Regions from separate parts of the Blautia sp. ZXY-1-C6 genome, predicted to be linked through region 1. Evidence: riboswitches for the same ligand, from Rfam matches in the RefSeq annotation. Region 1 holds a riboswitch; each other region holds the start of a gene.
The links. A riboswitch is a leader RNA that binds a small molecule or an ion and turns the genes downstream of it on or off. The one in region 1 is predicted to bind cobalamin.
Positions count from the first base shown of each region.

Region 2: it holds a riboswitch for cobalamin, as region 1 does, so the genes downstream of both, AC075J_RS10415 (ABC transporter substrate-binding protein) here and AC075J_RS06130 (cysteine-rich small domain-containing protein) in region 1, are expected to answer to the same signal.
Region 3: it holds a riboswitch for cobalamin, as region 1 does, so the genes downstream of both, nikB (nickel ABC transporter permease) here and AC075J_RS06130 (cysteine-rich small domain-containing protein) in region 1, are expected to answer to the same signal.

Region 1 is NZ_JBWJVQ010000147.1:123-10,755, reverse strand. It holds gene AC075J_RS06160 (class II aldolase/adducin family protein) at 1-295, opposite strand, end outside; gene AC075J_RS06155 (glycyl-radical enzyme activating protein) at 485-1,276, opposite strand; gene AC075J_RS06150 (glycyl radical protein) at 1,350-3,875, opposite strand; gene AC075J_RS06145 (hypothetical protein) at 4,245-4,643, opposite strand; gene AC075J_RS06140 (hypothetical protein) at 5,137-6,108, opposite strand; gene AC075J_RS06135 (C1 family peptidase) at 6,128-8,404, opposite strand; gene AC075J_RS06130 (cysteine-rich small domain-containing protein) at 8,815-9,111, opposite strand; cobalamin riboswitch at 9,518-9,712, opposite strand; gene AC075J_RS06125 (EutP/PduV family microcompartment system protein) at 9,775-10,290, opposite strand; partial or broken gene AC075J_RS06120 (BMC domain-containing protein) at 10,379-10,633, opposite strand, start outside.
Region 2 is NZ_JBWJVQ010000186.1:1,955-12,587, reverse strand. It holds gene AC075J_RS10440 (translation factor GTPase family protein) at 1-950, opposite strand, end outside; gene AC075J_RS10435 (RpnC/YadD family protein) at 1,146-2,078, opposite strand; gene AC075J_RS10430 (CGGC domain-containing protein) at 2,480-2,833, opposite strand; gene AC075J_RS10425 (ABC transporter ATP-binding protein) at 2,901-3,656, opposite strand; gene AC075J_RS10420 (FecCD family ABC transporter permease) at 3,656-4,741, opposite strand; gene AC075J_RS10415 (ABC transporter substrate-binding protein) at 4,756-5,880, opposite strand; cobalamin riboswitch at 5,996-6,275, opposite strand; gene AC075J_RS10410 (ABC-2 transporter permease) at 6,351-7,001, opposite strand; gene AC075J_RS10405 (ABC transporter ATP-binding protein) at 6,998-7,843, opposite strand; gene AC075J_RS10400 (GntR family transcriptional regulator) at 7,847-8,218, opposite strand; gene AC075J_RS10395 (sensor histidine kinase) at 8,393-10,219, opposite strand; gene AC075J_RS10390 (response regulator transcription factor) at 10,219-10,633, opposite strand, start outside.
Region 3 is NZ_JBWJVQ010000173.1:16,070-26,167, reverse strand. It holds gene AC075J_RS09090 (polyphosphate polymerase domain-containing protein) at 1-202, shown strand, start outside; gene AC075J_RS09085 (DUF4956 domain-containing protein) at 199-870, shown strand; gene AC075J_RS09080 (DUF4832 domain-containing protein) at 863-2,227, shown strand; cobalamin riboswitch at 2,391-2,584, shown strand; gene nikB (nickel ABC transporter permease) at 2,782-3,720, shown strand; gene nikC (nickel transporter permease) at 3,721-4,545, shown strand; gene AC075J_RS09065 (ABC transporter substrate-binding protein) at 4,642-6,198, shown strand; gene AC075J_RS09060 (ABC transporter ATP-binding protein) at 6,325-7,110, shown strand; gene AC075J_RS09055 (ABC transporter ATP-binding protein) at 7,103-8,074, shown strand; gene AC075J_RS09050 (DUF2284 domain-containing protein) at 8,137-8,619, opposite strand; gene AC075J_RS09045 (TetR/AcrR family transcriptional regulator) at 8,974-9,546, shown strand; gene fucO (lactaldehyde reductase) at 9,777-10,098, shown strand, end outside.

The sequences.
Region 1 (10,633 bases):
GAGCATGCACAACAGAACCTACGTCCGGTCTCTTCTCATAAACTCTCATATGCATTTTGATTTCAGAGGATGGTTTGAATCCCGGGTTAGCCTGGATCACATTTCCCTCTCTGTCTACTTTACAGATATACTCCGGTGTCATAAAACCTTTGGATACACCTGTAGGTGTGCAAAGAAATTCGTTGTCGTTCAGTTTTACAGAGATGTTACCATCGTTTGCAGCTACCATGTTGCGGCTGTAGATTCTTCTTCCGATGTCGCAGATCTGTTTTTTGATTTCATATTCGTTTACCATGCTCATTTTCCTCCTTAAGGCATTGATATATTTTTTGACGTTTCTACCTGTGATTTTACACTATCGGTCATAAAAAGTCAATACATTTCCGTTGTTTTATGTTGTTTTTACGGGTTTTATTGTGTTGTTTTTGTTTGTTTGTTTTTTTCTTTTTTTATTCCAATAATCGTATCAGATGCAAAAAATACCTCATCCACCGATCTGACAGTCCAGACCGCAGACCGCATGTACTGCCTTTTTTAATGTTTCCATATGTTCTTTGGACGGTGGTTCCACATTTCCCATCAGATATGGTCTGCCAAGTCCCTCATATTTATCCTGTCCAAGTCTGTGATACGGAAGAAGATGAATCTTGTCCACTCCGGGAAGTGTGTCTGCAAACCTTGCAATCCCCTGGATTTCCTCCACTGTATCATTAAATGTGGGTATCACCGGTACACGGATTACCAGCCTGGTTTTACCGGAAAGCGCCACTTTTCTGGCATTTTCCATCATTAGTTCATTGGAACGTCCTGTAAATTCTTTATGTTTCGCAGGATTTGTATGTTTAATATCCATTAAATAAGTATCCAGATACGGTAAGATTGTCTCAATCGTCTCCCATTTTGCACATGCCATACTCTCGATCGCAGTAGAAATCCCTCTCTCTTTGGCAGCTCTCAGAAGTGCTCCTGCAAATTCCGGCTGACAGAGACATTCTCCGCCGGAAAGAGTCATACCTCCGCCCGAGCGGTAATAGTATACCCTGTCTTTCTCAACTTCTTCAATCATCTCCCTGACTGTCACATCACGTCCGATGACCTTGTCTTCTCCCTGCACTTTCATTGTCTGGATCTTATATTCCTGAGATTCCGGATTGCAGCACCATTTGCACCGCAGGACACAACCTTTCAGAAATACGATTGTCCTTATACCCGGTCCATCATGAATAGAATATTTCTGGACATCAAACACTCTGCCCTTTGTATCCAAATAGTCCATGCTTTTCCTTTCTTATTCTGTTATCCATACATCCTCTGCCTGTCACTTTTACTTCCTTCAAAAAACATCTGAATCAGAAGCCCTGTTCTGTACGACGGATGATATCATCCTGAAGGGAACGGGAAAGTGTCGTAAACAGTGCACTGTAGCCTGCCACGCGTACTACCAGATGTTTATATTTCTCAGGATGTTCCTGTGCATCCAGCAGTGTCTGCCTGTCAACTACATTAAACTGCATGTGCATTCCCTTCTGGTCAAAGTATCCGCGGATCAGTGCAACGAATTTCTCCAGTCCCTCTCTTCCTGAAAGTGCGGATGGGTGAAATTTCTGATTAAAGAGTGTTCCGTTGGATACAATAAAATGATCCAGTCTGGATACGGAAGTTGCCGCTGCCGTAGGTCCCTTTACATCCTTGCCCGCAGATGGCGAAACGCCGTCTGCAACAGGTGTGTGTGCATATCTTCCATCCGGCGTCGCTCCTGTCTGTCCGCCCAGCGGTACATTTGCAGATACAGGATACAGACCTGCCTGGAACTTTCCGCCTCTTGGATTGTTATACTTCTGAAGCGGTTTGGAATATGTATAGGCAACTTCTCTTGCAAAATAATCAACTTCCGGAATATCATTTCCAAATTTCGGAACTTCATCGATCATATCGTGGATTTCTTTGAATCTCTGTGTCTTCTGTTCACCCGGTTTCATCCCCATGAAAGTTTTCAGAAGTCCTTCTGCAGTGGAAGCATCCACATTTCTGCCTGCTTTCTGCATTGCCTTCATGATCATCTCTGTCATATCACCGGCGGACTGCGCATCCAGTCCTTTATCATAGTTCCATGCAAGAGCTTCCTTAAGTTCTTTCATAGATACTTTCTTATCCTCATAGACCAGTTTGCGGATTGCAAAAAGTCCATCTGCCATATTGGCGATTCCAAATCCCTGAGGACCTGTAAAGTTGTAAACAGCTCCACCTTCCTGGACAGACTTGCCTTCTTTCAGACAGTCATCTATCATACAGGAAAGGAATGGTAACGGACAGCGTTCCGCATGAGCTACATCAATAGCATTATCTGCATTCACCAGCAGGGAAATGCAGTATTCCATCTGTTTCTTATATGCGTCAAAGAATTCATCAAAGGTCTTCATCTGAGTGACATCGCCGGTAGGGATTCCCACCATCTCACCTTTATCCATACCATTCGAAAAAACAAGTTCCAGAGGTCTGCACATATTAAAGAATGCGGCATCATGCCACCCTTCTGTCTTACCGGCTTTCTGCGGTTCCACACATCCGATGATATTGTACTCTCTGGCATCCTCCAGGGATAAGCCTCTGTTCTGCAGTGCCGGAATAATCACCTCATCATTGTAATATGCAGGAAGTCCGATTCCTGTTCTCGTAAGCTCGGCTGCCTTTATCAGGAATTCATGCGGAGAACCATTCCATACTCTCACAGAAAGTGATGGAGCCGGAAGATGCACATGCATGGATGCCTGAATACACATAACAGAAAGATCGTTAGTTACATCCTCTCCCTCTTTATTCTGACCACCCGCGATCAGATTCTGGAAAAGGCTATATCCTGCAAATCCTTCCGCTGAAGCCGCATCACGACATTTATTCAGGTCATTTAATTTAACCCAGATGCAATCCATCAATTCCTGTGCGAACTCTCGGGTAATAGTTCCTGCTTCCATATCCTTCTTATAATATGGATACATATACTGATCAAAGCGCCCCGGTGAAATAGAATGTCCACTGGATTCCATCTGAAGAAGCTGCTGTACAAACCAGAATGACTGACATGCCTCATAGAAATTCTGTGCACCCTTTGCCGGTACCCTGCTGCAGTTCTCTGCGATAACAAAAAGTTCCTGTTTTCTTACCGGATCACTTGTCTGTGCCGCCATTTCCTGCGCAAGTTTTGCATATCTGCCTGCATAATCGATCACCGCCTTACAGCTTAAAATCACTGCCTCAAGGAAGTGAGACTTTCTTGCATAATTACCGTCACCGACACTGCATCCATCCAGCTCTTTCTGAGCCTTCTCCATGATTCCCTCAAAACCGATTTCCAGTACTTCCCAGTATTTAACTGTTACATGTCCTACACCATTGTAAAAATAATTTCCAGGTGTAAAAATATTGTGTTCAATTGCCTTGATTGCTTCCGGTGCCATATAGGAAGTTGCAAGTTCACTGGTTGTTTTCCCTTTCCAGTACTTATCTGCCTCCTTAAGTTCGGCTTTGGTCTCCTCAGCAATCTCAAAAGGATCCGCAGTTCTGGTCGCAACTGTATCCAGTTCAGCTTCCAGCCACTCATAAGAGAACTCCGGAAATGTCTGACATCCCCTCGGCGCAATCGTACTGCTTCCGACAATCAATTCATTGTCACGGATAATGATCGGAATATTATGAAGAATATGCGCAAAAGCCTTTGCTCTGCGTGTGATGATCGGTTCTCCTTCTGTTTCCTTATAAGATTCTGTGATCAGCTTTGCTCTGGCTGATTCGATCACCGGCATATGTTCATACAATGCATCTACCAGTTTCTGAATTCTGGGAGACTTGGGAATATCTGATGTTTGAAATTTTTCCATGTTACTCCTTTCTCATGAATAAAAGCTGCACCCATACCAGACCCCAATACATTCCGGTATCATTCTGACAGCAATATCCTCCATGTTTTCATATAGATTCATTATACCTTATGGCTATCGCAAAGTCAACACAAATCAACACGTATATCCTGAACTTTTATGTTGTTTTTTATTTGTTTTTTCTTCCGTTCTGGTTGTTTTTGTTTTGTTTTTATGATTGACATTTCATTTTTCTTCAGACACGTCAAAAGCAGCATATCAGGTTATGATCCATAACTCTGATATGCTGCTTTTTAATATCGTATATTGTTTTTTCTGCATCGGATGCCTTTAATGAGCATGCTTTTCCATCGCTGCACTCCCATATATTCATATACACTTAACTATTGTTTCCTGTTCTCTTTTTGTTCTCTGGCTTCTCTTGACTTTCTCCCTCTGTTTCGTCAGATCGTAATAATCATCTGTAAGAACCCCATGTTTTCGCATCATATCAAACACAGTCTGCTGAGCAGGTGTCATCTTCATGCCAATAGAATTATTATAATCCGTAAGAACGCATCCTGTCTTCTCAATCAGCCAGAACAGCGGAGAATCATCATCCGGGATCATTTTCCAGATTTCGTTCTCTGTCCATGGAAGCAATTCCATCATTCCATGAAGATGTCCTCTGGGTATTCTTACGTAATCGCCGTCCGGCTTGATCAGACCGTCAGAAAAGTTCTCATCCTTAATTTTCATCTCATTTAACAGTTCTTCTGTTATCTTCATCCTCTTTTCCTCACCCTCGAGTATTGCTTTTTCCTATTATACGTTTCCCGCCAGAGTTACGCAAGTAAAAAGTCTGAATAGCCTCTTTCCTCAAAAATATATGTTACTGTTCACTCCGTTCTCAGTAACATAGCCAAAATTCATTCCAGATTGCCTGCGGCAATGGAATTTTGGCTTGTATGTCTCGGCATTTTTGGCATATTCATGCCAAAACACCTCGCGGGATAGTGGTGTGTGAACAGTAACAAATATATCACGTTCTATAAAATTCCATCTTGATTAAATTGCAAAAAAATTGTAGACTATATATGCACACACATTAATAGTTTTTGTTAATTAAGACTGATTTGAGGTTTCCTCATAACGTCTCAATTATACACACACATTTTCTAAAAAGAGCAGCTGCATCATCCGATGCGCTGCTCTTTTAGTTCCACTGTTTATTTTGTAACTGTTCTCTGCCGTCGACGGCATTCTTTAATGATTTTAACTCTTACTTTTTCTTCTTCAGGAAATAAATAAGTAAAATTATGATAACAATAATCCCGATACCACTAATCCAGATTACAGGATTCTTCATTCCTGAATCTGCTTTTACATTCTTTCCTGATGTTTTCTGACTCTGCTTATCATCGGATTCCTTGTCTTCTGTCGAAGCAGGCTTCTCTGTTTCTTCCGGTGTTGGCGTTGCTTCTTCTGTAGGTGTTGCCTCCGGTGTCGGTGTCACTTTTTCTGTAGGTGTTACCTCTGGTGTTGGTGTGGCTTTCGGAGTTGGAGTTGCTTCCGGTGTTGGTGTAACAGCAGCCACCGGAACATTTCCTGATGTGCCTGTAGCCTCCGGTGCATCTGCGGATACATTTTCATTTACGTAATCTGTATCACGATCAAGATTCAGCCATCCCTGTGTCACACCATCTGTGTCTGTTTTCCCCCAGTTTGTTCCGTCTTCTCCCTGAACATACTGAAAAATATGTACAGTTGTCCCATCTGCGATTCCCTCTGTTCCTGAAACCTGATCAAATTTCTCTCCAGGTCCGTTATAAACCGATACGTTTCCATCGTTTCCATGAACCTTTACTTCGAAATCCACATCTTTGCCTCCGAAAGTACGATATTCCTCATTGGCAGCTTCTTCTCTGGAAGCCGGATCCAGATCATTCATAGGAACATATCCGTTCATTCCATGGTACTGTGTATATGCCCATTTTTTATTGTCTACTCCATTCTTCTCACCCAGAACGTGAATGGCAGTTCCATTTGGGATCTTGCTGTCATTCAGTTTAACACTCTGAGTGTCTGCTTCATCATAAATATCTACCCCGCCCTGTGTACTCTGTACGATCATATAATAATCTGTTACATAATCCGGATTCTGACCCTTTCCATCATCCGCATAAACAGAAACCACTGTCAGAATAAAGCACAGTACCATTGCTATTACTGTTCCTCCAAACCTTCTCTTCATAATCTCTTTCCTTCATTTCTTATTTTCTTTTTACAGCAGATGAACTTTTATATTTGCTGTATGTATTTCCATATGGCTCTTTAACATATGCTTTTACCGCATAATAGTATGATACACCTTTTTGTGCTTTTTTGTCCAGATAAGAAGAACTATTTCCATTGGAAATTTTCTTTATCAATTGATAGGAACCACCTTTTTTCTTTCTGTAAATATAATAGCCGTCACATTTTTTCTGAGGCTTCCACCGGATACGGATTCCATTTTTCTCAGATTTCACAGAAGTAACCTTCTGCACTGCAGGTGCTGCTTTAATCACATCGCCGGTTTTATATTTACCTGAATATCTTTTTCCGGATGCTTCATAATATGCTTTTACTGTATAACGGTATGATGCATTAGCCGTAACCTTACTATCTTTATATTTTAATTCCGATGTCCCGACATCTGCAATTTGGGACCACTTCCCACCTGCTGCAGGTTTTCTGTACACATAATATCCTGTAGCTCCGGAAACTTTTTTCCATGAAATAAGGTTGTATCCGGAATTATATGCCTTCACCTGAAATACCGGTGTATCCGGCACCCATGACTGATTCAGGGTCCTTGTATGTGCCTTGATCCTTGCCGTCCAGTTTTTCGTCTTTCCATCTGTCCACCTGGCCGTTTCCGATGCACTCTTATAGAATGTCTGCCCTGTTTCTATCCCCGCCGTACAGGTAAACCAGTTTCCATAACTGGACTTTGCTTCCACTCCAAAGCTGATTTTGTCAATCCCACTGTTTGTGATCACAACAGAATATCTGCTTCCCTGTTTCAAAACCACCTCTGGCACACTGATAGTCTGTACACCTGCGATTGGCTGTTCAAACTCATATGGAGCAGCATATGCAGCGGTCCCGCTTTCCGGGTCATATGGATCTGTCAGATCGGTGTATATCTGAATTTTGTAACAGGCATTGTCACTGTTTGTAACAAGATTAACCTCCCCTAGGACTTCTGCTTTTCCCTTTCCTGCAGTTGTCTCATAAACTGCTGCTACTGACTGTCCCGCCTGTATCGGAATCACTGAAAGTGCTGAAGAACCATCATAAAAATAATTATTCCTATACTTTTGATCCAAAGCAGCCACTGCCTCTGCACTTACAAGTTTACTGATATTGGGATCCTGATAAGAAAGATAGTAATATCCTCCGTCTCCTTTCTTCTCCCCCCAACTGTTTTTGATGATCCACGCACCATCAGATGTTACATTGGAAACAGGAAGGAAATTATCCTTTGAATACGTATCATCCCATCCGACCACTGTCACAATATGATTAATTACAGTCGAATTTGATTTTCCAACAGGATAACAATATGCAGCTGTGTCCGGATTTGCATAACTTTCCTTCATATAAAGCATAATGGATACTGCATGGTCATTCAGCAGCATTTCTTTCATACGTTCCTCACTGTATTTGGAAACAGATGCATTTTTCAGATATGCTGCAGAATTATAAGCCTTACTTTCCGGAATCTGTACAGTCAGATCATTCTGATGCAAAGAATCCGTAGGAAATGGTACATCGGCCTCTGTGGTCATTCCCGACCATGTACTGAGATAAATCGCCGCCAGGTGATCATTACCTCCTATCACGTGATAATTTCCCAGTACATAATTCTTATCATCAGGGGTATTTCCAAGAGGATCATTCTGTCTGTTGGAGAAAAAATATGATAAATGTTCTTCTGACAGATCGTAGGTTCCTTTGTTCTGTGCCAGAAGCGAAGTCTCCATGATTGCTGCCATACCAAAAGCCCAGCAGGTTCCAAATGGATTCTGATTCTTTACGGGCGTAACTAATCCTTCCTTTCTGGCATCATAGGAAGATGGAAATGCAGCCTCCCTGTTTCCATATGCAGCATAAACTGATGTCAGATCACTCTCCACTTCAATTCCCGGATCCAAAGGTTTTAAATTTTTAAAGGGTTCCAGTTCTTCCTTTCTTTCCTCTTCCGTCAACGGACGGCCCTTAATATACCTGATTCCGTCTGTACCCTCTTCTGAGTTTTCTCCATCCTGAAACTCCTGTTTTGCATCATCGCTTCCGAACAATTCTGCATCCGATCCCGTATCTGTTCCAAATTCATCTGCCTGTGAACTTTGAAATTCTTTCAGATCTGATGTATTTTCTTCTGTCTCTCTGTTGACTCCGGATCCAAACATTTCCTGACCCGCAGCGGGTACCGATGTACAAACCATTGCATAAGCCAGAAAAACTGACAATGCGCGTATCGCTGTATTTCTTTTTTTCATGTAGTAGTTAACTCCCTTGCGTAAATATAATATCATTATATCAGTATCTTTTTTGTTTTTCAACCATGATCAATGACAAAAACCGTCGGAAAACAGTAAATTTTCCCTGTTTTCCGACGGCTCTATGTAGAAATGCAGAGCTCTGCCGACAAGAAAATGTCGCCAGGAAAAGACGTCAAATGCCTGTGATGCATTTTCTTCTGTGCATGTGAAAAGTGTGGAAAATGTGTGTGAAATGCTTTATATACTAACTCAGAACAGACTTGAAAATCTTACAGACTCTTCTCTTTTGCTATCCTTATTCTAGCAGAACAAGCATTGTATTACAATGAAAATCGTTCTTTCTTATTTGTGCTAATCTGACACATTGTTACTGTTCACTCCGTTCTAAGCAGCGACGCATTCTCCTCTTATTTGCTGATACTTTCCTTTGCTCTTTTCATCATATCAGCCAGTTCCTGGTATTTTCCTGTGACATATCCATAGTTTTTTCGCTTATGCGGAAGCATACAGTTTGTGCAGTCTTTAATTCCCTTTTCCGTATACCGGAAATTCCCACCGCATTTCTCACCCAGGGCATATAGCGGGCAATAACAGAACAGACAGTTAAAATCATCCGGATCTGCATTCTTATGACACGGAAAAAATTCACATTTCTTATGGCTGAAATAAGAATATTCTTTCCCTTCCCAATAAGGTTTCTCCATTGCTACCTCTCCTCTCCTGTTGCAAGTTTTTATCTTTCCAGAATAATTCCGTTTTCTCAGTCTCCATCAATCCCACCCATCAGAGGACGAAATAAAAAAATACTCTAATAAATTATCAATTTCTCTTCACATAACAAAGCATTGAAAATTCATTACAGTATTTTTCACAGATCATACATTTAAAATTAATAAGAGGGAGCGATGCTACCCCGGGGTAGAAAAAAATCCGTTCATGAGTGCGCGGAGGGAACGAATAAATCCGAAGTAGTATCGCCTGCCATTTAATCATGTATAATTCATAAAGAACAGGCGCATTCCATAAAAAATGTCTGCCTTCAGATAAAAGCAGACAACACTCCGAAGCTGCGGATTCAACGGAGTTGGTTGTTACACTTTACACGGAAGTTTAACCTCGCCATACCAAGCAGGTTTCCTGGCTCCAGGCTCATCGCTCCTCTCTCCTTCTCATGCTATGGCACAATGGACATTCTGAGATTTGCTCCTCTGTTACAGTGACCGGATCGCTCAGGTTTCTCACCTGATTCCCTCTTTCTGTACTGTTCTTTCTCACAGTATCAGCACTTAATATGTTCTGTATGGAATTATACTGTCATTATAATAACACCCTGCAACAAGCTTGTCAACTATTTATCAATATATTTTTCAATATTCCACACCTTCCGGCAGCGGATCCCATTCATTCAGACCAAGACTCTGTCTGAATTTTGCTTCTTCCAGACTCAGCTTTGGAACATCCTCATTCAAAAACGCTCTCAGCTCATCAATCCCCTCTCCGGTCACATTGTTTACCAGAAAAATTCTTTCACATCCTGCATTCAGCATCCACTGACGCACCATTGGAACATTCGCATAAGGAGAATCTATTTTCGTAATGATTCCTATCAGTGGTCTCAGAATAAATGCATTACTGCCATAGCCAAACAAACTGAAAGGTTCATCTGCTGACTGTACCATTGCCACCACATCTGCTTCAAAAGAAAAACAGGCCAGCCCTACGCTGAAATGCTTGGACTCTGCATACTCTCCCGGCGAATCAATGGTATCATCATCCGTATTCGTATACTGCGTTTTTACATAATGAAGTTTTTCGCCTTTTAATGCCTGCGTTAATGAAGTCTTACCTGCTTCACTTCTGCCCATCAGAAATATTTTCTTCATATTTAATGTCTGTCCCTTTCACTTCTCTCAGCTATTCCGACAGTTACATAAGCACCATCGGTACAGAATAACTGACTTTTCGTATGTTTTAACTTTTGTGAACTGCACAAGTCTTAAAGCCAAGCACCTCTCTAAAAAATTTCACCACTTCTTCCACTGCAGTCTGAACTTCCGTCAGACCTCCCGTAAGGATCAATGATCCGCTGAAGCGATCCATGAAACCAATCTCCACATTTGCACTTTTCACTGCAATATCAGCAGCTACAACCACTGCTTCCCATGGGGTAAAACGAATCATTCCGATTGCTTCTCCTGTGTGGTCTTCTCCCTCATGGACTCCAAT
Region 2 (10,633 bases), on a different contig from region 1:
ACTGCACAGATGGTTCCTGCAGGAGCCTCCTTTGCAAGCTCAAATTTCACACCGGAATAGATACGGATCTGATCCGCTTTCTCTGTATCTGTGAGAAGTTCCTTTACCTTCAGGTTTCCTCCGGTGATTTTCATATAGCTTAAACGGTTGCCCTGATCGTCTCTGGCAATCTTGAATACTTTTGCACCAAACTCTGAAAGATATACCGGTGTCTCACAGTATTTTTCCAGCCCATGGAGAAATTCTTCTACACCTGTCATTTTCAGCGCAGAGCCGAAGAAACATGGGAAAAGTTTTCGCTCTTTGATTACTTTTCGGATATCTGATGTTGATATTTCCTCTGTTTCCAGGTATTTTTCAAGCAGTTCCTCATCGCAGACGGAAATATCTTCCAGAAACTGAGACTGCAGATCTGATATTTCATCTTCTGCTTTTTCTGCTGTTTCGTCAGTACTATTTTCCATTCCACTTGTGTTTTCCCAGGTGAAATCAACGCAATTATCACTTAATCGCTTCTTTAATTCTGCCAGAAGTTTCTCTTTATCTGTTCCGTCCTGATCCATTTTATTGATAAACAGGAACGTCGGGATCTGGTATCTTGCCAGAAGTCTCCATAAGGTCATGGTATGTCCCTGCACACCATCCGCTCCATTGATTACAAGGATGGCATAATCCAGAACCTGCAGTGTCCTCTCCATTTCCGCTGAGAAATCCACATGCCCCGGCGTATCCAGCAAAGTTATCCCCCTGTTTCCCAATTCAAACTCCGCCTGCTTGGAAAAAATCGTGATTCCACGCTCCCTCTCCAGGTTATAAGTGTCCAAATAAGCATCCTTATGATCCACACGCCCCAGCTTACGGATTTTTCCCGTTAAATATAAAATCCCCTCCGACAACGTAGTCTTACCTGCATCTACGTGGGCAAGGATACCAATAACAAGTTTCTCCATAGTATATTTAAAAACTCCTTTTTCTTTATAAAATCAGTAGTTATTCTTTTATCGCTTCATCTGTTAAAATCCTTTATCAATTAATTATTTTAACATACTGATATAGATAAATCCAATAGGGTTGTGTTTTTATGTGTTCATTTAGTCCAAAAGAGCCCACATTTACAGTTAATGTGGACTCCGCTTCCATTATTTTTAATATGTGGTTTTCATATTCTTTTTTTCATTCAGCCACTTATGTACAGTCTTTTCTTCTACTTTTACTCCCTGAGCAATCTGCTGCACAGATAATCCCATTTCAGCCAATGAAATTGCTGTTTCCTTTTTAGTTTTCATTACTCCTTCTGCCATACCAGCTTCATACTCAGCTTTCCTGAGTTTCCTTTTTTCCTCTTCCTCATTGTATTCAAATATACTCATAGCAACTACCTCCGCTCGATTCTTTTGCAGAAATTCTTTGAGAATTCCCTCCTGGATGCTTTCGCTCACTGCACGTTCTACTGCCGTATTCAGTTCCATTTCATTAGAATATCTGCGTACTTTGTCAACATACTGAGCATATTCTCTTAGTGTCCGGCATTCTTCCATTAGTTTTTTATTATGCCCTACATTGATATTTAATGTGATGACCTTTAGTTCAAGATTTGGTTCTCCTGACATATTTTCATACGATTCTGACAGATAATCTACCCACCTATCTTCTTTTTTCTCTGTTCCATTATAAAATACGATAAAATTCGGTGTGGGTATTCTCAGTCTTGTTGAGGTATACAAGGACTTCCAATCCACCATTTTCTGATATTCGCTGGAAATGTAGAATAAGTCTCTCAAAGGCATGTTCGGGTTATACGTAGACTGATGTTCATACAGAAACAGATTCGTATTTATAATAAACGCCAGATCATTCTTCATTCCCATATAGATTGCGTTTTCAAGTGTCACAATCTCTAATTGAGCAACATCTGTATAAGAAGTTTCATTGATTGCATTATACAGCGACAACAGATTCTTTCTGTCTGAAAACAGCATACGGAAGACTGTATCTTTGTACTTACGGTTTGCAGTTGCTGTGTTGCCTTTCAATCGGTTTCTTTTCACAATAATTTTTTTGTTCTTTCTTTTTGCCATTGGCAATACCTCCTGTTTTCCGCAGGAGCCAAAGAACATTTTGTGCTATTCTTATCACTTCTCAGCTCCTGCTTTTCATAATTAACTGGAATTAAAAGCATGGATTTCTGAATTGAGATTAGAATAATCAGACGGCAAAAATGCCTTGAAATATAAGAGAAATATGCTTTATACTTATGTTAGCATTACTTACTCTTATTTTCAAGGCATTTTATATTCTTTTTATTTTATAAATTGTATGGAAGTTACTGTTCACACGCCACTGTCCCGCGAGGTGTTTTGGCATGAATATGTCAAAATCCCGAGACATACAAGCCAAAATTCCATTGCCGCAGGCAATCTGGAATGAATTTTGGCTACGTTACTGTGAACGGAGTGAACAGTAACGTATGGGAACTTTTTTATTCCTTATGTGTCCCTCTGACTACTTTGATTCCACGTTCTTCTATCATATTGCAAATCTGTGTCATCCTTGGACATTCATGCTTTCCATCCGGGAGACGACAGACACCAACGTGGATGGTACTGATTTTTTCACTGACCAGTCTGTCTATCTTTTCCAGGATTCCTTTGTCTTCTATGGGTTCTATCGGGTTGGCGCCTTTGCATCCGTTACAGGTCATCATTGCTGCCAGACAGGTATCTTCCGGATAATCCTGAAAGAAATCAGTTCTGTTCTGAAATGCTGCCAGGCATCCAACTCTGGCGCATACATTATTAGAATGAATACACGTCAAAATTCCTATTTTATTCATCTTTTTTCTCCATATATAGCAGGCCAGAGTCAAAAATTTTCCTGACTCTGGCCTGTCAATACTCATATTATAAAAATAAAATATGCATCTTCCCGCGGCTGTCATTTACCACTTCCGAATCTACCTGGTAAATCCTTTTAATCAGCTCCGAAGTGAGTACTTCCTGTGGAGTTCCATACCCCTCCAGCACACCATCTTTCAATACATAAATCTTGTCACAATATGCCGCCGCAATATTCAGGTCATGGATAGCTGATATTACAGTTACGTTAAGTTTCTTTACCAGTTCCATCAGCATGATCTGATGTGTGATATCCAGATGGTTAGTCGGCTCATCAAGGATCAGTGCAGGTGTCTGCTGTGCAAGTGCTCTTGCCAGAATAACCCTCTGCTGCTCTCCACCTGACAGCGTAGAAAATGTGCGATCCGCAAATGCATCCATCTGTACCGTTTTCAGTGCTTCTTCAACAATCCGGTAATCTTTTGCATTATCCCGTTCCAATGCTTTCTTATGAGGTGCACGTCCCATCAACACGACTTCCCGTACGGTAAAATCAAAGTTGTAGTAATTGTGCTGTGCCACAACTGCCATTTTTCTGGCGGAGCTTTTTACGCTCATGGAATGGAGTTCTTCGCCGTCCAGATAAACGGCACCTGCATCTGGCTTCAGGATACGGTAGATGCATTTTAATAATGTAGATTTTCCGCTTCCGTTTGGTCCGATGATCCCTACCAGTTCCTTATCCTTTGACTCTATGGAAATTCCCTTCAGTATCTGTCTGGCGTGAAATCCGACCTGAATATCTTCTGTAGTGATCTTCATTACTTACTACCTCCAAATCCATAGGATTTCCGCACAAGCAGATAAATAAAGCACGGAGCACCGATAATGGATACCAACACACCGATCGGCATCTCAGAATTCTTCAGGATCACACGACATGCCACATCACACCAGATCAAGAACGATGCACCAAGCAGTGCACTTAATGGCAATAATCTTCTGTGGTCTGTTCCAAAAAGGATTCTGATCACATGAGGGATCACAAGTCCTACAAAGCCGATCACACCTGCACAATATACTGCAAACCCGATCATTACAGAAGCAACGATCAAATAAAAAGTTCTCAGCCTGTGCAAATCAGTTCCCAGTGTGATCGATACATCATCTCCTAACAGCATCAGATTCAAATTACGATATTGCGTCCAGAAAATAATTACACAGATCAATGTAACAGGAAGCATTACACCTACTCTGCTCCAGCTTGCGCCTGCAAGGCTTCCCATCGTCCACTTCATTACTTCTGTTGCTGCATTTTTGTCATTGGTGATATAGATAACAAAATTGGAAAAAGCAGAACATACCGCACTGACGGCCATTCCGGCAAGGATCAGTTTAGCAGAAGTAGCTTTTCCGCCCATGTTTGCAATGGCAATTACTGCAAAAGAAGTGACCATTGCACCAATAAATGCAGGAACACCAACTGAGTTTCCACCGAGAAATCCACCAACTCCAAGCATGATCGCCAGTGTTGCACCAAGGGATGCACCGGATGAAATACCAAGTACATACGGATCTGCCAGTGGGTTCTGGACAATCGCCTGCATAACTACGCCACAGACGGAAAGAGCCATTCCAACTGCCAGAGCCAGCAGGACTCTGGGCAGCCGGATCAGCCACACAACATCGTGAACTGCGCCTTCTGCATAGGCGGACAGGCTTTTGATATGAAACAATTTATATGCAATGACACTGTAAACATCTTTCAGTGACAGATCTGCATTTCCAAAAGTGATTGCTGCAAGAATGGAAAAAATCAAAAATGCCGCAAGCCCGATAAGAACTGCCACATACATGGATGTCCTGAGCACACTGCCTTTTTTTGTCTGTGAAACCTGTTCTTTCACTGTTATGTCCTCAATCAGTCAAGATTCACATCCGGATATAATCCTTTTGCGAAAGTTTCAATACCATCCTGTGTACGTGTTGCACTTGCGTACATTTCACTGAGCATGATCGGATAAACACGACCGTTCTTTACAGCGTCAAGGCTCTGAAGTGCTTCGTCATCCTTGATAACGGCAAGCTGGCTTTCTTTTACAGTTTCCGGATCATCACCTGCATATGGCATGTATACAACAAAAATCACATCAGGGTTTGCTGCAATGATATCTTCTTTTCCTGCTGTAGAAGCATCCGGGTTTGCCAGAGTCGCACCCAGTTGTGTTACCATATCTCCACCAAGGCTCTTTGCACCATAGTTTGTGATATCTTCTCCAAGAGGTTCCAGAACCATTACGCTTGGTTTCTCTTCTACATCTGCTGTTGCTGTAAGAGTTTTATCGATCACTGCCTTTGCATCATCTACGATTGCCTGTGCTTTGTCCTGTACATCAAAAATCTTTCCAAGATTTAAGATGTCTGTAAATTCATTTTCCAGAGTTCTGTCTCCGTCAGGGCGTGTGTTTGTGTTGTAATAAGTGTTGCAGCCTTTATCGATCCAGTCTGTTACATTTCCGAGATTTTTATCAGAAAACAGGGAGCTCCAGGATAAGATCATGTCTGGCTCCAACATCGTTACAGTCTCAAGGGATGGGGTAAATTCATCAAGATAATTTGTTTTTGAAAATGCATCTTTAAGTTCATCCGGAACTTCATTGTCAAGACCTGCAGTAGCTACCAGACGGTCTTCCAGGCCAAGTGCAAGCATGGTTTCAATGCTTCCCTGATATACAGCAAGAACTTTCTCCGGTGCCTTTTCATAGGTTGTTTCGATTTCATTTCCATCATAATCATAGGTTGTGATGGTCAGAGGATATTCTGTCTTTGTACCTTCTGCGTCTGCTGTCTTATCTGCATCTGCTGAATCCTGTGCGTCTGCATCTTCCTGTGTATCAGAGTCTGCATCTGCTGCCGGCTGATTGTCCTCTTTGATTGTCTCAGAGTCTGCTCTCTCTGCTGCAAAAGCTGCCGGAGCTGCGGAAACTGCCATAGCTGCTGCCATCATAATTGCCATGATTCTTGTGGATAAATACCTGTTTTTCATTTGACTTCCTCTCTTTTCGTATATGTTATTTACCTGTTCGTGTAACCGAAAAGATGGGACTTCAGAAAAAGTAAAATAGAAGTGATAAAAATAACGGATACTTTTTACGGAAGCTCCTTCTTTACACTGTCAGGCAGGTTTCCTGACTCACAGATCACAGAAAGTTTCCACAAAATAAAAACTGATACAACATCCATGCTTCAGCAGTTCATGAATGTTGTATCAGAAATATTTCCAGATACTCTCTGGCAGCCGGATTCCGCCTTCTCACATATTTATGCAATGACATATTACAATCCCGCTTTTTTCTGTATACAGTGGCCGCAACCGTTCAGGCATTTCACCTGATTCCCTCTCACATTATCATACACAAAATCTGCATATGATAATGTTCACTTAACAGCTTATTCAATTACGCTGATACAATTTTAGCACACTGCTTTTATAATTACAACTATATTCGAGACACATCAGAATTCTTTCTTCTCCATAAGCCGGACACCAATCCAAAAAGACCCCATATATACAATTACTGTAAATAATACAACTCCGGCCAATACCATTCCCCGGTTCAGTCCATTCAGCCATGCATCGACTGCGTCTGCTGAAAGTCCCATTGTTTTTATCAGAATATAAACTACGGCAAATATAATAGCCCACATGACCATTGCAATATAACGTCCTTTTTCCGCTCCAAAATGTATTACAAGCGGGAGCGATACCGCCAGCATAAGAAGTGCCAGTGGAATGTATATCAGGCTGCCAATGATAGTCTCACTCAGACACCCCTGAAGTTCTGCCACACCTTTGCAGATTACTCCCGTTATCGTTGCAATTCCCCACGCTACAGCCGTAAGCCCTGCTCCCAGCAGATATTTTTCCGCCACATACTGTTTTCTGGTAACCGGCAAGGTCATAAGAAACGCAAGACCATTATCAAACTCATCATAACTTATAGTCGTAATGGCAAAAATTGCTGTGACAATCGTAAAATATCCTGTAGCAAAACTGACGCTCCCGCTTCCTGCCAGATTCAGGATGACTCCCATTACAACAACCAGGATAAAAAACTGTTTCTGCTGTTTCATCAGTTCTATATCCTTTACAAATAATCCCTTCATACCTGTTCCTCCATCATCACTACCAGATCATCAATCTTTCCATTCTCAATTACAACATCCGGATAATTTTCCATATAAAATTGTTTCTGGTTTGTCAGACACCTGTATCCATAAGCTTCTTTCCGGATCTTAATAAGGTATTGCTGATCCAGTTTTTCGTACTCTTCTTCTGAAACTTTAAGAACTGCATAATCTGACAGCAGTACATCTGTATCCTCATGAAGGATAATTTTTCCGGCATGGATCATATAAAAATCGTCACAAAGACTCTCCAGATCTGATGAAATATGCGAACTGATCAGAATAGAACTGCTTTCATTTTCTTCCATATATTCTCTCAGCATGTTCAGCACCTCATCCCTGGCAATCACATCCAGACCAACTGTGGGCTCATCCAGAATCAGCAGTTCTGCCTTATGGCTTAATGCTGCCAGTACTTTAAACTTTGCTTTCATGCCAGTGGAAAATTCTTTGATTTTCTTGTCTGTGGGCAGATTGAATCTTCTGCACTGCTGCAGAAATTCCTCTCTGTCAAAATCCGGATATATGCTTTTCATAATATTGGCCACGCCCGCTGCTGTCAGATACATACTGAAGCCTGAATCTGCAAAAACAACTCCCAGTTTCTGCTTATCCTCCGGCTTAAGCTCTTCTGCCTTTTTCCCAAAGACCTCTATCTCTCCGCCATCCGGATGAATCAGGCCAAGCAAAGCCTTAAATGTGGTGGATTTCCCGGAACCATTTCTTCCAATAAGTCCTGTAATCATCCCAGGCTGTACTTCCATAGAACAGTCCAGCGAAAAACCTCTGTAATTTTTCTGCAAATGACTGATTTTCAACATGTCTTAGTCCTCCATGATCATTTCAAAAAGATTTCTGATTTCCTCATCGTTCAGTCCACATCTTCTGCCCTTCATGATTGCCTGCTCCAGATCATATTCTACTTCTTTGAGCTGTTCTTCCCTCATCAGGTTTTTATTTGTGGCTGCAACGTAGGTTCCTTTTCCATGAACAGTGACGGTAAATCCCTCTTCTTCCAGATTGTCGTAGGCTTTCTTCACAGTCAGGGCACTGATCTTCAGTTCCTTTGACAAACTGCGTACTGAAGGTAATACAGTGTCCGGCTGTAACTCTCCTCTGATAATCGCAGACTTAATCTGGTCTATGATCTGTTCATAAATAGGTACCATGGATGAATTATTGATTATTATATGCATATGTTTCTCCTCCATCTACAAACAGTATATAACAGTGCATAACTGTTGTCAACTGTTTTATACTGTTATACATGATATTTATTTGCTTATAATCAAAAATGGATATTCAACCTTATTTCCGGCAATCTTTCACAATCGCCTTCTCATAAAATTGAATATCCATATAACCTTAATCTAACTCTGTTTTTTCGAATTAACTTTTAGTGGAAGTCTTATGGTTACAACTGTGCCTTCTTCCAGCTGTGAGCTTATGGTAACCCCATATTTCTCTCCATAAATCATACGAATCCTTTTATTTGTATTTCTGACGCCTATACTCTTTCGCTCTTTATTCAGAACCTCTTTCAAATCTTCCTCACAGATTCCACATCCATTATCCTCTACATAAAAAAGAATATCATTTTCTTCTTCCTCTGCTGAAATCCAGATCTTCCCGGAATCCTGATAATTTTTAAATCCATGCACAATGGCATTCTCTACAAACGGCTGCAGAAATAACTTTGGAACTTCCAGACTTCTTAAATACTCCGGTATATCCATACTCACTTCAAATTGATCCTGATATCTTTTCTGCATAATTCCAATATACCGTTTAAGCCAGTCCAGATCCTCCCACAGCGGAACCAGAACATCACCATTCTGGCTGGTATACTGAAGCATTCTCGACAGATCCAAAAGCATTTTGCTGGCATTTTCCTGTTCTCCTTTAAGGCATACCCAGTTAATGATATTCAGCGAATTATAGAGAAAATGGGGATTCATCTGTATATTTAACGACATGATCTCCGTGTCTCGTTTCTGGATCATCATCTCATATTTCTCATGAACCAACATCTGCAGGTTCTGATTCATTTCATTCAGTTTTTTATAAAAAAACGCAAACTCATCCCTGTTGTCATATACAATTCTTGCAGTAAAATTACCCTCTCCTGTTTTCTCTATCATGTGCAGCGGTTTATAAACTTTTTTCCCAATCTTTCTGGAAATAAGAACAGCCGTAGTAACAGATAAAATAATTTCTATAGTTACCAGAATCAATATTGCCCTGGTAAGATCTGTAGCAATATTCTTGCTGAAAACATTAACTGGAATCATGGCAAGTGTATACCATCCCGTCACCATACTTTTGGAATAGGTTACGATATATTCCTGATTATTTGCACCGTAGTATTTTACAGTTCCTTTATTCTCCGTAATTCCCATATCAGCTGCAGTTACATTTCGAAACAGCTTTGATTCATTCTCACCGTAAGGACCAACAACACTGCCATCTTCACTCATGATATAATAAAGAATCTGAGAATTTGCCTTTGTATACTTTTTCAGCATATTATTCAGATTATCCTCTGTAAAATTAACCACCAGATACATTTGATCAGTCTTATTTTCCAGATGTTCAATATGTCCTGATTCTACTCTGCTTAACTGCAGCTTTCTGACAGCCGTAAATACATGCTCATATTCCAGAAAATCTCTCGGCATATCTTCAATTGAAAACATGTCCATATAATTATATGCCGGAATCCACACAAGTTTTCCATTTGCCTCATCTGCTGCTTTCTGTATTTTAGAACCCATAAAGCTATAATTTGGATAATAGTTCTTTTCCTTTTCGCCAAACTGATAATACGGAGTCACAATATGCGTAGAATAAACCGTGTTATTCCACGGCAGATAGTCCAACAAAATTTTTGAAATTTCCTGACTGGCACTTTCAAGCTGCATACTGTCAGACGTATCCAGATTCTGAAATATTTTATAAATTCTCGTATCTACATTTATTTTTAATGAAAATTCCTCAATATAATCCAACTTTTCATCCAGAATATCACTGACATTCTCAGCATTTTGCCACATTTGTTTTTCTGACTGCCTGATCAGTTCCTGTTTTGACAAATGGAAGATAAATAAACCCAAAAGCACAACAGGAATAATGGAAATACAAATAAATGAACTAATCAGCAGAGTTTTAAATTTTGTATATTTTAATTTTTCCATCATCACCCAACTCTTTTGCGAAATTCTTCAGGTGTCATATTATGACGTTTCTTAAATGCCCTGTTAAAATAATTGGGATCCTTATACCCTACTTCCAATGCAATCTTCCTTACCTTATCAGAAGATGTTTTCAAAAGATTCTCTGCTTTCTCCATACGAATATCTGACAGGTATTCAGAAAAGGAAATTCCGAATCTCTGCTTAAATAAAGTACTGAAATACGAAGCATTAAAATGATACAATGCAGCAATCTGCTCCAGGCTGATCTCGTCCTGGTAATGTTCCTCTATATACCGCCTGCTTTCATCCAAAGGATTTGTCTCCTGTGAATCTGCTATTTCCCGGAAAGCGATTATATTTTTTATTAATTCCGCTGACCTTTTTTTCAATTCAGAATACCACTTACTTTCGATCAGA
Region 3 (10,098 bases), on a different contig from region 1:
GGCTTTATCTGTACTGGAACCGGGAAAACTGATCATGGAAGTGAAATTTACGGAGCTGCTGCCTCAGATTCTGAGAAATCTTCTGCCGCCGCAGGCAGAAGAATTTACAGCAGTTTCCAAATATGTACTGTGTTATGAAAAAACGCGGTACATGAATGGATTTGAGTATTGGTATGATACACAGGGGAGGATGATAAGATGAGTGTACAGGATATGATAAAAAAATCTGTACTGGAATCAGGAATGTTCAGTCAGTATGATATACCTAAGATATTGGCTGCTCTGGCAGTGGCTTTGATTTTGGGAAGTGTGATTTATCTGGTTTATCAGAAATTTTATGTTGGAGTTATTTTCTCCAGAAGTTTTGCAGTTACACTTGTGGGAATGACAGTGCTTACCTGTATGGTAACACTTGCAATCAGCAGCAATATTGTGATTTCTCTTGGTATGGTTGGTGCATTGTCTATTGTACGTTTTCGTACAGCAATTAAAGATCCGATGGATCTTCTGTATCTGTTCTGGGCAATCACATCGGGGATTACAGCCGGTGCAGGTATGTATGCATTAACTCTGTTGACAGCTGTGATTATCATTCTGATGATCACCCTGTTTTATCACAAACAACAAAATGGAAGAATTTATATTGCAGTGATTCATTATCAGGGAACTCAGGCGGGAGATGAAATTATCCGCTGTTTTGGAAAAAGAAAATATTTCGTAAAATCAAAAACTATGCGCAATGAAAAAACAGAAATGGCAGTTGAAATATATTGCAGACAGAATGATATGGAGTTTATGGAAAAAATCCGGGATATCGGTGGAGTGGAAGATGTTACATTGATTCAGTATAATGGAGAATATCATGGCTAAAAGTCAGAAACGATATCTGGTTCTGTTGGGTTTTGGACTTTTAGTTATTATAGCAGCAGGAGTATGGATGGTATTTGGAAGAAAAACTCAGATATATGAAAAAACAGAAGAAATTTTTGGAAATCCATTAATGGGATATGCACCTTGTGCCTGGGAAGAAACAATAGGAGAGGATATATCTTTACTGTATATGGATATTACCTGGGCTGAACTGGAACCGGAGGAAGGAAAATATGACTGGGAGAAAATCGAAAGAGAAAATCAGACTGACAGATGGAGAGAAGAAGGGAAACACCTGGTACTGAGGTTTGTGTGTGATATTCCCGGGGAGGAAAAGCATATGGACATTCCACAATGGCTATATGACAAAACTGATCATGCGGGAACCTGGTATGATATGGAGTATGGAAAGGGATATGCTCCTGATTATAATAATGAACAGATGATACAATATCACAAAAGGGCAGTTAATGCACTTGGAGAGCATTTTGGCAGAGATGGACTGGTCAGTTATATCGAACTTGGAAGTCTGGGGCACTGGGGAGAATGGCATGTAAATATTTCCGCAGGAATACAGAGTCTGCCAGAAGAATCTGTAAGAGAACGTTATATGATTCCATGGACAGAGGCCTTCCCTGATTCCATGATACTGATGAGAAGACCTTTTAGTGAGGGAGAACATTATGGAACAGGTCTCTACAACGATATGACCGGACAGCCAGAGAGCACAGAGGAATGGTTTCGTTGGATTAATGAAGGCGGTGAGTTTGACCAGACTCATGAGAAAAAAGGGTTATCCGCAATGAAAGATTTCTGGAAAAAGTTTCCTTCCGGAGGTGAGTTTACAAGTTCAATTACAATGAAAGAGTTGCTTGACACAAATCTGGATCAGACAATAAATCTGATAAAGAAAGCACATACTACTTTTCTTGGACCGAAAGTAGCGGATAAAACTTATGAAAACGGTTATAGGAAAGTTTTAGGAAGCATGGGATATCGTTTGTGGATTTCGCAAGCAAGCCTTATTCAGATGCCGGGGTATGTCAGCCTGAATCTTAAATGGAAGAATGATGGAGTTGCAGCATTTTATGAAGACTGGCCTGTATGGGTTCTGGTAGAAGATGAGGATGGAAATAGTCTTGAAAAAGAAGCGGTTGACATTTCGTTAAAATCACTTCTGCCGGAAGAAACTTTACAGACAAAAACAAGAATGCAGGTAAAAAAGATGATCTCACTGGCCGGAAAGAAATATAAGATCAGTATAGGTATTGAAGATCCGATGACTGGGAAATTAGCTGTTCGACTTTCAATGAAGGGAACTTATAACGAAGGGAAAAATTATCTTTTTAGCAAATAATATTGAAGAATAAAAATGATTCGTTTATCTGTTACAGTAAAAGGAATAAAAAAATCGGATTGTATGTTTTTGAATACAATCTGATTTTTTTTGCTAATTACTGGACAAAGTAAAAAAAACTATTCTATAATATTATAGTAAAAATTAAATAACATTTATTGGTTTTGAACCAGTCGTTGTAAGTTCCGCAAGGATTAATAGAGAAACCGGTGTAAGTCCGGTACGATCCCGTCACTGTAAGAGGGAGCTTCGGAATGAAAAATGTCACTGGACCATGTGATTTTAAAGTTGGTCCGGGAAGGCGATTTCGAAGTGATGAACTTAAGTCAGGAGAACTGCTTGCAATTGGGATAGGAATGATTCTTACGGTAGATAGGAAGCATAATTTTTTCATGTCATTTTGTGTCCGTATGTATGATGTTTTCATATTGCGGGCTATTTTTTTGCCTGAAAATTAACCCCTATGGGGGGATTCCCCATGTTACTGAGTAAAAGTAATCAGAAACATTTCCGGTATTGGTTTAATTCACGAAAGATGTAGGAAGGAGATTATTTTGACGAAAAAACAAATCGGGAAAAGATTTCTGCAGATTCTGATCGTCCTGTTTGGTATCAGTTTTCTGACCTTTGGACTGACTTATCTGTCTCCTGGTGATCCGGCTGAGATCATGCTGACAGAGTGCGGTAATCTTCCCACACCAGAGCTTCTGGAACAGACAAGGCATGAGCTGGGACTTGACCAGCCCTTTCTTGTACAGTATGGAACCTGGCTGAAGGGTGTACTCACCGGAGATATGGGACAGTCCTATTCCTTTAAGATGCCGGTGGTACAGAAACTTGTATCCTGTTTCTGGCCAACCCTGAAGATGTCTCTGCTGGCACTGCTTATGATGATCGTGATTTCCATTCCGCTGGGAATCCTGGCAGCAGTGTATCAGAACAAATTCCCGGATTACTTTGTAAGAGGAATTACTTTTATCGGGGTATCCGTACCAAGCTTCTGGCTTGGCCTGATCTTACTGAGTATTTTCGGTGTACAGCTTCGCTGGGTGAATGTAGCAGGAGGAAGCACTGATTTCAAAGCGATGGTCCTGCCGGCACTTACGTTGGCTCTTGCCATGTCTGCAAAATATACCAGACAGGTAAGAAGTGCGGTTCTGGAGGAACTTCATCAGGATTATGTAACAGGTGCACGTATGAGAGGTATTAAGGAGCGTGTGATTTTATGGAGACATGTTCTTCCAAATGTAATGCTTCCGTTGGTAACTCTGCTTGGACTTTCCCTGGGAAGTCTTCTTGGCGGTACTGCAGTCGTTGAGATTATCTACAACTGGCCGGGTATGGGAAATATGGCAGTCAAAGCAATCTCCTGCCGTGATTATCCGTTGGTTCAGGGATATGTACTGTGGATCGCTATTCTGTATATGTGTATCAATCTGCTTGTGGATCTGTCCTATACTTATCTGGATCCAAGACTTAAGGAGGATAGATAATTGAAGTTAGCGAAAGTATTTAAAGAAAATAAGCAGTTTACCCTTTTTTCGATACTGGCGTTGGTCGTAGTCGGTGTGGCTGTGTTTGCCCCACAGATCGCACCCTACGACCCGCTGGATGCAGTGATGCTGGAATCACTTCAGGCTCCAAGTTCTGCACATCCCTTTGGGACAGATAAGCTGGGACGTGATCTGTTATCACGAGTTATTTTTGGAACCAGAACTTCTCTGATTATGACCTTATGTCTGGTGGCAGTTATCTTTGTGATCGGTACATTTCTTGGAGTGATCGCCGGATACTTCGGAGGAATCGTGGACGGTGTGATCATGCGTATCGCAGATATGATGATCTCTTTCCCCGGTCTGGTGCTTGCAATCGCAATCGCCGGTATGCTGGGACCAAACCTTGTGAATGCCGTTATCTCCATTGCAGCGGTAAGTTGGACCAAATATGCCCGTCTTGCACGAAGCATGGTACTGAGAGTAAAGAAGAACCTTTATATTGAAGCAGCAGTCGTAAACGGAACCAGGACATGGAAGATCCTGCTTGTACATGTTCTTCCGAACATGGTTACTCAGATGGTAGTAACTGCAGCAGCAGATATCGGAACCATGATGCTGGAACTGGCATCCTTATCCTTCCTTGGTTTTGGTGCTACAGCGCCGACACCGGAATGGGGACTGATGCTGAACGAGGGAAGAACTTACATGGCAAAAGCACCATGGCTGATGATCTACCCAGGTATCGCGATTGTAATCTGCGTAGTTATCTTCAACATGCTTGGTGACAGCATCCGTGACGTTCTTGACCCAAGACAGGAGTAAGAAAATATAAAATAAGAAAATAAAAACAAAGAGTTCTGCGGCTTCCGTACTGAACCGTGGACTTCACCACTTACCTAAATATTTCAGGAGGAATATATGAAGAATACATTATTTAAAAAAGTTTTAGCAGTAGCACTTGCATGTACAATGACATTTTCCATGGCAACCGTAACTCACGCAGCAGATGCAAAAGAGATCACAATCGGTGTAACAAGCTTTGCTGATACTCTGGAGCCTACAGAGCAGTACTTCAGCTGGGTTGTTTCCCGTTATGCTATCGGTGAGTGCCTTACCAAATTCGATGAAGAAGGTGAGATCGTTCCTTGTCTGGCAGAAAGCTGGGAGAACAGCGAAGACGGAAAAACATGGACATTCAAGATTCGTGAAGGCGTTAAATTCTCCAATGGTGATGATATGACACCGGAGATGGTAATGGCATCTATTCAGCGTACAGTTGACAAGAGTGACCGAGTACCGGAGTTCTTTGATCTGGACAGCATGGAAGTAGACGGACAGAACCTGATCTTCCACTTAAACAGAGCAAACGCAAACATGGCAGGAAGCCTTGCAGACCCATTATTCCTGATCGTAGATACAAACGTAGATGATTCTACATTTGCAATGGAAGGACCGATCTGTACAGGACCATATAAGGTAGAATCTTTCAGCCCTACAGATTCCTGTGTAGTTACAAAAAATGAGAATTACTGGGATGGAGAGGTGCCGCTGGATAAGGTTACACTGAAATGTGTAGATGATCAGACAACACGTTCCATGGCTCTTCAGACAGGCGAGATCGATATTGCTTATAACTTAAAGACAGAGAACCTTATTGAGTTTGAAGGAAATGACAATTATGAGATCCAGGAGCTTCAGTCCCTGCGTTCCACATATGCATTCATGAACCAGAGTGAAGGCCGTGCACTCAGCGATAAAGCGCTTCGTCAGGCACTTCTGCGCGGACTTGACAAACAGACATACTGTGACGTTCTTCTTGAGGGTGGAGCTACAGCAGGTAAAGCGCCGGTACCTCCCACACTTGACTTCGGATTTGATGATCTGAACGATGAGAACAGCTATGATCCGGAAGGTGCGAAAGCAATCCTTGAGGAAGCAGGATACAAAGATACAGACGGTGACGGATTCGTGGAAACACCGGACGGAGATCCTCTGACACTTGATTTCGTTATCTATACAAGCCGTGCAGAGCTTGGTGTTTACGCACAGGCAGCACAGGCCAGCCTGAAAGAGATTGGTATCAATGTAAACCTGAATACAGTAAGCTATGAAACACTTCTCGACATGAGAGATTCCGGTCAGTATGACCTTCTTATCTGGAACGTACTTGTAGCTAATACAGGAGATCCGGAGAACTATTTAAGAGAGAACTGGTACAGCAAATCTGCAAACAACACAGCAGGATACAACAATCCGGAAGTAGATGAACTTCTTGATGAGCTTGCAGGAACATTTGACGAAGAAGAAAGAAAAGACCTGATCATCAAGATCCAGCAGGATATCATGGATGATGCAGCAACTGTATTCTTCGGATATGAGACAACTTATCTGTTCTCCAACAAGAGAGTCACAGGCGTGAAGATGTATCCGATGGATTACTACTGGCTGACAAAAGACATCACACTTGCTGAGTAATTATATTCAGAGATATTAATTTCTGAATGAGACTGCACGGATTATGTCTGTTCATCGGGATATCAGAAAAGATGGACACAGATATAATCCAAAAAACACAGCAACAAGTAAGAAGGAGCGTTATTTATGCTTGAAATAAAGGATCTCTCAGTCCGGTATGGAAAGCAGGCACCTACTATCGAGCATTTCAACCTGAACATGAAGAAGGGCGAGATCATCAGTGTTGTAGGTGAGAGTGGAAGTGGAAAAACCACTGTTATCAGAGCTGTCCTCGGCGCACTTGCCGGGGGCGGTAAGGTAACACAGGGAGATATCCTCTTTAACGGAAAATCCCTGCTGACCAATACCAAGGATGAATGGAGACAGTTAAGAGGAACACGTATATCCATGATCTTCCAGGACTGCGGCGGAACCCTGAATCCGATCCGTAAGATTGGAAGCCAGTTCGTGGAATACATCTGTACTCATTCAAAAGTGTCAAAAGATGAAGCGTGGAAAAAAGGAGTAAGCATGCTGGAGAAAATGCGTCTCCCGGAAGCAGAGAATATTATGAACAGTTATCCTCATCAGCTTTCCGGTGGTATGCGTCAGCGTGTGGGTATTGCCATGGCAATGACCTTTAATCCTGAACTGCTTCTGGCAGACGAACCAACCAGTGCACTGGATGTGACCACACAGGCGCAGATCGTCCGTCAGATGATGGAACTGCGTGACGATTTCCACACAGGCATCATCATCGTAACCCATAACATTGGTGTAGCTGCTTACATGGCAGACCAGCTGATCGTTATGCAGAACGGCAAAGTGGTGGATCAGGGAACAAGGGATGAGGTCATGAATCATCCGACCAGTGATTATACAAAGAAGCTTCTGGCAGCAGTACCGGAAATGGAGGGACGCCGTTTTGTTTAAGGAATCAGATATCGTACTCAGTGCAAAGCACATTGTAAAACAGTTTCCGGCCTCTCATGGACGGACACTGACAGCCTGCAATGACATTAACCTGAATGTCTATAAGGGCAAGACATTAGGAATTGTAGGAGAGAGCGGATGTGGTAAATCCACATTCGTAAGGATGGTTATTTCCCTTGACAAGCCTACCAGCGGTGAGATTCTGTATCATGGCAAAAACCTTGCTGACCTTTCCAAAAAGGAAACATGGTTAAACCGCCAGAATATGCAGATGGTTTTCCAGGATCCGCTGGCATCCTTTGATCCGAAGATGAAGATTGTGGATATCCTTACAGAGCCGCTGATCAACTTCGGAAAATTAAAGAAAAGCGAGAAAGAAGCCAAAGCAAGAGAACTGCTGGAAATGGTAGAGCTGCCGGGAGATTTCGTAGATCGTTATCCTCACAACATGAGTGGCGGACAGAGACAGAGAATCAGTATTGCAAGAGCGCTTTCACTGGAACCGGAGATCCTGGTTTGCGATGAGGCGACTTCTGCGCTGGATGTTTCTGTGCAGGAGTCTGTGATCGAGCTTCTGGTACGCCTTCAGAAAGAAAAAAATATCAGCATGCTTTTCATCTGCCATGACCTGGCGCTGATCCGCTCTTTTGCCCATCAGATTGCTGTCATGTATCTGGGAAATATCGTAGAGGTTATTCCCGGTGAAGATGTTACAGAGCATGCAGTGCATCCGTATACACAGGCACTCCTGGGTGCGCAATTCTCTATCCACATGGATCCCAGCCAGAAGATCCAAAGTATCGAGAGTGAAGCACCAAGTCCTCTGGATGTACCCAAGGGTTGTCCTTTCCAGAACCGCTGTGAGCATTGCACAGACAGATGTAAGGCAGAGATGCCGAAGCTGAAAGAGATTGCTCCCGGACATGCAGTGGCATGCTTTTATGTGGAAGAACAAAAGATATAAAAATGAAAAAGAGGCTGTCACATCAGGAATTTTCCGGTGCGACAGTCTCTTTTGCGTAATGCTCAGTCTTTATGAAACAGGATTTGTGTAAAGAATCTCACATCTGAATCATCTGCCCAGCAGACCATACCTACTGCATCAGCCATTTTCTGTGCATCTACACTGTAGGCGGACATACAGGAACAATTCTTATACGGTCCTGCGCTCATGATCAGGATATCTTCTTTTCCTGCTTCCTGCATCTGTCTGGCAAGCTGTTCCGTAAGAATATTCTGTGCATGTTTCGCCTGCTTGAAAAGAGCCGGATCCATAATTGGATCTTTCAGAACAGTCTGGAGAACCAGTGCCTTTTCATATTTCAATGCTTTTGCCTGCATTTCTTCTACAGTACCGCAGGCAGGCGGACATGCAGGAACCAGGTTGTAATTTCCACAGAGATTGTCCTCGCAGAACTGTCTGTATTCCGGCACAAATACCAGATCCTTTGTATCCATGATCGCCGCATCTGCGAAACCCATGGAAAGTGCTTCTTTTATTAAATCCATAAGAATGTCTCCCTTCTTAAAGCGGATTATTTACTTTTTATCTTTTACGATTATAACATTTTGAAGTAAATAAAAACAGAAAAATCAAAATAAAATATATTACTGTTCACTCCGTTCACAGTAACGTAGCCAAAATTCATTCCAGATTGCCTGCGGCAATGGAATTTTGGCTTGTATGTCTCGGGATTTTGGCATATTCATGCCAAAACACCTCGCGGAATAGTGGTGTGTGAACAATAACTAAAATATGCTCCTTAAAATACGAATTTCAGGAAGAAACTATCTGGAAATACAAGGAAGAAATTGATATAATGAACACACGAAGTTTTATCTGTGAGAGGAATTTGTATGGATATGATAAATGAAGCAGGTAAGGGTGAGAAAACGAAATACCGTCTTGCGCGGTCAATGAAGGAATGTATGAAAACGATGTCTGTAGATAACATCACAGTAAAACAGATTACAGAGAATTGTGGTGTTACGAGGCAGACTTTCTATCGGAATTTTATGGACAAATTTGACCTGATCAACTGGTATTTTGATAAGCTTCTGGCGAAATCCTTTGAGCATATGGGAATGGGGAAAACTGTTTATGATGCTCTGGTAAAGAAGTTTACCTATATTCAGGAAGAGCATGTTTTCTTTGCAGCAGCATTTAAATATGACAGTCAGAACAGTCTGCGCCAGCATGATTTTGAACTGATTCTGGACTTCTATGAGAATCTGATCCGTGAGAAAACAGGAAGAATCCCGGATGAGACTATACATTGTATTCTGGAAATGTACTGCCAGAGTTCTATTTATATGACTGTAAAATGGGTACTGGGAGAGTTGGAATGTGCACCGGAGGGACTGGCGAAAATTTTAGTTGACGGGATGCCGGGAAAACTCTCGGAATTGTTTGAAAAGCTGGAAATATTGTCATAAATATAACAATATTAGTGCATAATTTTGCACCTGGTTTTTCGGCATTATTGCACAAATATTGTGAGAAAGTTACATTTGAGCCAAAGTGTAACTTTCTTTTTTTACTTCATATTGTTAATATAATAACAAAGATAAGCGATGCGGAAGCTTACCTATAGCAATCCTCGTAAATAATGCATTTAAGAGGATTGCTATAATACTGCAGAATACTGAAAGGAATGGAAATCATTATGGCAAACAGAATTAACTTAAATCAGACCTCTTATCACGGGGCAGGAGCAATCGAGGAAATCGCAAACGAAGCAAAAGCACATGGCTTTAAAAAAGCTTTCGTATGCTCTGATCCTGATCTTGTAAAATTCCATGTAACAAGTAAAGTTACAGATATTCTTGAGAAAAACGGACTTGCATATGAACTGTATTCAGACATCAAACCGAACCCGACAATCGAGAACGTACAGCACGGTGTTCAGGCATTTAAGGATTCTGAAGCGGATTATCTGATCGCAATCGGCGGTGGTTCTTCCATGGACACTTCCAAAGCAATCGGTA